2 linked regions of the Lujinxingia vulgaris genome follow. The protein of the gene in region 1 interacts with the protein of each later gene in a pairwise test. Links are inferred from orthologs where the notes say so. Each region holds a gene or a part of one and is shown on either strand. Other genes may lie near its edges.

Region 1 (2,690 bases):
AAAAGAGGGCACCGGCGGGTAGTGATCCTTATCGAAGAGAGCTTCGGGAGTCGCGTCGGCTGGTAGCGGGGTTTGACCCGTGAGTGCCCGGTAAATCACTGCCCCTACCGAGAATACCGCGGCGGCACCGGCATCGGCGTTGCGGTCGCGCAGAAGTTCCGGGGCGACGTAGTCCAGCCACAGCGGCAGCGCCTCGCGAGGTGTGCTGCTATCGATCGCCGGTAGATCGCTGGCGAGTTCTCCGAGCAGCCAGCTGCCCAGCTGCACATCGGAGCGCTCCGCGTCGATGTAGACCGAGCCAGGGCTCACCCCCAGGGGGCGAAAGCCCTTAGCCGCCAGCCAGTCGAGCGCTCTGGCGAGCTTGCAGCCCACGGCGAGCGCTTCGCGCCAGGGAAGCGGGCCGCGTGTCTTGATCACCTGATCGAGTGATTCGCCCGCGGCGAGCTCTTCGGCGATGAAATGCGGGAGCTGGTCGGTGAAGAGCCCGGCGGCGCTCAGAATCTGGGGAGGCAGCGGAGCGCCGGCTTTGAGTGAATCCAGGGTCGCACGCGCCGCAGCGAGGGAGGCTGTGGTGTAGGTACGGTGGAATACCCGCACCTGCACGTCCGTCCCATCGGTGAGCATCCGTCCGCGGTAGAGCTCTCCGAGGTGGTCGGCGCTGAGGAAAGCCTCCAGGTTGACCACGCCGTGCAGCGATGAGCCCGCCAGCCGACCGGGGGTGTCACGTTTCTTCGTCAGAAGTCGGGTGCCGTCGTGAGGACAAAAGATCTCCTCGCCCTCAAATTGCGCCTTACAGGTTGGGCAGTATTTCACAGACATTCCTCAACGCAGGGGTCTCACCGCTTAAGCCGGCCCGAATCATCGTTGTGCCGATCGCGCGGTATCGTACACGTCGCCTTAATGCAGGCCAAGCCGGTGGTGTCGCCTCCGCGCCGCGGGGCGGTTGCCGCCGCGCGAAGAACTCTCTATAAGGGCGCTCACTTCGACCCTCATTCCTCACAGGGATACGCATGACCGCATCAAAATCTTCATCGAGCGCCGGCCTGGTCCAGCGCCTGAGTCCTCGCCTCACCGGTAAGCAGCGCCGCTACCTGCGCACGCTGGCCCACTCGCTTAAACCCCTGGTCTACGTCGGCCAGAAGGGCATCAGCGAAAACCTGATCGAAAACGTCAGCGCCCAGCTGCTGGCCCATGAGCTGATCAAGGTTAAGATTCATGAAGGCGACGGCATGGTCGAGGCCGCCGAGGCGATCGTCGCCGGCACAGGCGCGCAGCTCGCTCAGAAGATCGGACACACGCTTGTGCTCTACCGGCCGCACCCGGAGAAACCCACGATTAAGTTGCCGCGCGACACTGCGGCGGGATCTTGAACCCATGATCATCGAGCTCAACCCGGAACATCCCCAGCCGCGTCGCGTCGACCAGGTCGTCGAGGTGCTCAAGAGCGGGGGGCTGGTCGCCTATCCCACCGACACGGTTTACGGGATCGGCTGTGACATCTTTAATAAGAAGGCCGTCGAGCGCCTGCAGTCGCTGGTGCGTGAGATCAAGGGCCAGCCCGACCACAGCCCGCTCTCGTTTATCTGCCGCGATCTGAGCAACATCTCGGAGTACGCGCTGGTTAACGACTTCGCCTACCGCACCCTGCGCCGGATGTTGCCCGGGCCCTACACCTTCATCCTGGAGGCGACCAAGCTGGTGCCCAGGGTGATGCTCAATAAGCGTAAGACCGTGGGCATCCGCGTGCCGGAGAGTCCCATTGCGCTTGCGCTGATCGAGGCGCTGGGCAACCCCGTAGCCAACACCAGCGCGACGCACCCCGACGGGGAGCTTATCCCGGATCCGTGGACGATCGAGGAGCTCTACGGCCACTCCGTCGATCTCATCGTCGACGGGGGATATGTGTTCCCCGAGCCCTCCACCGTCATCGACTTTTCGGGCGATCTTCCCCAGCTCATTCGTAAAGGGAAGGGGCCGGTTGGTGACCTGGAGTACGTCGAGTTGATCTGAGGTTGCGTGATCAGGGCGCGCCTCAATGGCGCCCCGTTGCGATACAGTAAGACGCGAAAAAGCCCGCGCTCCCCATGGGGGAGGCGGGCTTTTTTGATCGGGTCTTGCGCTTGATTAAAGCGGCGTCACGAAGGTGCGAACCTCGCGGGTGCGCTCAAGCTGCGCCTGGTGAGCGCGGGCCTGCTCGACGGTGGCGAACTTGCCAATGCGCACCCGGTAGAACTTGCCCTGACCGGGGATGTCGGCGGCGATCACGTGCGGCGCAAGACCCTGGGCGCTGAGTTTGTCCATCTCGGCGCGCGCGCGCTCCATGGTCGGGTGCGAGGCGACCTGGAGGGTGTAGCGCGCGGCCTCAACCTCCTCGCTCTCGGCGACTTCGGAGGGAGCGGCTGCGGCTTGTTCCACCGGCGTCGGAGCGACTTCGGCCGCTTTAGCGACGTCCGCAGCGGCGGGCTGCTGCTCGCCGGCGCGCGGCTCGGGAGCGCTCTCGGGAGAGGGGGCGGGCGCGGACTTGGGGGCCGGCGCGGCTTTGGCGACCGGTTCGGGCTGCTCCGCTTGCTTACGCGTGATCAGGGGGCGAGCCTCGGGCCGGGTGAGGCTCTCGTAGAAGGAGAAGATCGCGTCGCGCGGGGTGCTCGTGTCGTCGCCAGCCTTTTCGGCGTCCGCAGATGCTTCGGTCG
Region 2 (2,827 bases), on another replicon or contig:
TTCTCGTCCTGGCAGATCACCACAAGCCCGGTGGGCAGGTGGGTGATGCGCACGGCGGAGTCGGTCGTGTTGACCGACTGCCCGCCGGGGCCGGAGGAGCGGTAGACGTCGATCTTGAGATCGTTGTCCTGGATGTTGATCTCCACATCATCGGCCTCCGGCAGCACCGCCACGGTGACCGCCGAGGTGTGAATGCGGCCCTGGCTCTCGGTGTCGGGCACGCGCTGCACCCGGTGGGTGCCGGCCTCAAACTTGAGGCGGCTGTAGACGTTATCGCCCTCAATGAGGGCGATGACCTCGCGGAAGCCCCCGCGGTCGGTCTCGTTGGTGGAGACGATCTCGATCTTCCAGCCCATCCGCTCGGCGTAGCGCGTGTACATGCGAAAGAGGTCGGCCGCAAAGAGCGCGGCCTCGTCGCCGCCGGTGCCGGCGCGGATCTCCAGGTAGGTGTTTTTGTCGTCGAGCGGATCGCGGGGAAGAAGCAGGCGTTTGAGAGTCTGCGCGAGCGCTTCGAGCTCGGGGTTGAGGCGCTCAAGCTCGTCTTTGGCCATCTGTTTGATGGCGTCGTCATCATCTTCGGAGAGGAGCTCGCGGTTCTCGGCGATCTCCTCCTCGACGCTCTGGTAGCGCTGGTAGGTGGTGACGACTTCCTGGAGCAGCGCCTGCTCTTTGGCGATCTTTCGGAAGGTGTTGGGGTCGGAGGCGACCTCGGGGTCGGCCAGCTGGCTGTTGAGCTGGTGGTAGCGCGCCTCAACTTCTTTGAGTTTTTCGAACATGGGATCGGCTCAGGCCCAACAATCAGACAGGAAAAGGTCAATGCAATGAGAACGCCCCGGAGCGATGAGGCTCCGGGGCGTTGAGAGACCGTGCAAAGGATCAGCCGCTCATCGACTGCAGGAAGTCGGCGTTGGAGTCGGTCTTGCCGAGCTTGTCGATGAGGAACTCCATCGAGTCGACCACGTTGAGCGGGTGGAGGAGCTGGCGCAGAATCCAGACGCGGTTGAGCTGGCTGTCTTCCATGAGCAGCTCTTCTTTACGCGTGCCGGAGCGGTTGATGTCCAGGCAGGGGAAGATGCGCTTCTCCATGAGCTTGCGGTCGAGGTGCAGCTCGGAGTTACCGGTGCCTTTGAACTCTTCGAAGATCACCTCGTCCATGCGGCTGCCGGTGTCGATCAGCGCGGTGGCGATGATGGTGAGGCTTCCGCCCTCTTCGATGTTACGGGCCGCGCCGAAGAAGCGCTTGGGCTTGTGAAGGGCGTTGGAGTCGACACCACCGGAGAGGATTTTGCCGGAGGGGGGCACAACCGTGTTGTAGGCGCGGGCCAGACGGGTGATGGAGTCAAGCAGGATGACCACGTCGCGCTTATGCTCGACCAGGCGCTTGGCCTTCTCGATGACCATCTCGGCGACCTGCACGTGACGCTGGGCCGGCTCATCGAAGGTCGAGGAGACGACCTCGCCGCGCACCGAGCGCTGCATGTCGGTGACCTCTTCGGGGCGCTCGTCGATGAGCAGCACGATGAGGACGACGTCTGGGTGGTTGTCGCCGATGGCGTTGGCGATGTCCTGCATCAGCACGGTCTTACCGGTGCGGGGCGGCGCGACGATGAGCGCGCGCTGGCCTTTACCGATGGGGGTGAGCAGGTCGATGATGCGGGTGGAGAACTCGTCTTTCTTGGTCTCCATCTTCAGACGCTCTTCGGGGTAGAGCGGGGTGAGGTTGTCGAAGAGGATCTTCTCGCGGGCGTGCTCGGGATCCTGGAAGTTGACCTTCTCGACTTTGAGCAGCGCGAAGTAGCGCTCGCTCTCTTTGGGCGGGCGGATATGCCCGCTGACAGTGTCGCCGGTGCGCAGGTTAAAGCGGCGGATCTGGCTTGGCGAGACGTAGATATCGTCGGGCCCGGGCAGGTAGTTGTAGTCCGGGGCGCGCAAGAATCCGAACCCGTCGGGCAGGATCTCCAGGACGCCTTCGCCCTGGATGGAGCCTTCTTTATCGGCCTGCTTCTGGAGGAGGGCGAAGATCAGCTCTTGCTTGCGCAGGTTGCCAGCATCGTCGATGCCGGCTTCTTTGGCCATCTGCGTAAGCTGGCCGATCTTTTTCTCCTTGAGTTCTTTCAGGTTCATCGGGGTGTTCTCCTTGGGAGGGGAGTCTTAAAGACAGACAGGTCAGGATCAGAAAGAGAGGGAAAAGCGAGAGGGATCTGGGCGCCAAAAGATCAGGGCAGAAGACCGCAGATGTGGGGTCGGGGGCCGGTGATGTGGGCGCGCGGGTAGGATCTGGGGTGGAAGAAGGGGGAGTGAGGCGGTCGAGCGGGGGTTGCGCCGAGTAGCAACCGCGAGCGCCGGGCGCCGAGGATGGCGAGCGGCAGAGCGCGAGGCAGCGCGGAGGGTTGAAGCGTGTTGGATCGTCGACGAGCGCGACAGGCCGGTGCCAGCTTCGAGGTGTTCGTGGGAGATGAACACCGTCGAGGGGCGAACTATTCGCGATGACGATAATTTCAATGTTTAGAGAGCTTCCATTCATTTGTCAACGGTGCCGAGCGCCCCAGGACGACGCTGACGGTGTCGCTGCGTCGTCGCCGTAGCTAAAGCTACTCGCTCCTCCTGACTCCTTGTCAGGCGCCGCCCTGGATACGCTCGGGTTTGGGGGCGTGCGGGTGTGCCGAGCGCCCCAGAGCTTCGCTAGCATCGTCGCTGCGTCGTCGCGGTGGCGCTGCCACAGCTTCCTCCTTGCTCCTTGCTGGACTTTGCCCTGGATACGCTCGGGTTTGGGGGCACGCGGGTGTGCCGACCGCCCCAGAGCTTCGCTAGCATCGTCGCTGCGGAC

What was found. Proteins that work in one complex are often made in the same cells at the same time.
Region 2: the proteins of yhbY (region 1) and rho interact in binary tests that used the Escherichia coli proteins (3 or more experiments, as listed by UniProt). The link is inferred for Lujinxingia vulgaris from one-to-one orthologs.

The regions. Positions count from the first base shown.
Region 1 is NZ_VOSM01000002.1:847,428-850,117, forward strand. It holds yhbY (ribosome assembly RNA-binding protein YhbY), read left to right. Parts: upstream 1-1,010; coding sequence 1,011-1,370; downstream 1,371-2,690. Other genes in the region: FRC98_RS06935 (tetratricopeptide repeat protein), read right to left, coding at 1-813; FRC98_RS06945 (L-threonylcarbamoyladenylate synthase), read left to right, coding at 1,375-2,010; FRC98_RS06950 (SPOR domain-containing protein), read right to left, coding at 2,125-2,690.
Region 2 is NZ_VOSM01000006.1:117,227-120,053, forward strand. It holds rho (transcription termination factor Rho), read right to left. Parts: upstream 2,125-2,827; coding sequence 877-2,124; downstream 1-876. Other genes in the region: prfA (peptide chain release factor 1), read right to left, coding at 1-776. UniProt on the Escherichia coli protein: Facilitates transcription termination by a mechanism that involves Rho binding to the nascent RNA, activation of Rho's RNA-dependent ATPase activity, and release of the mRNA from the DNA template.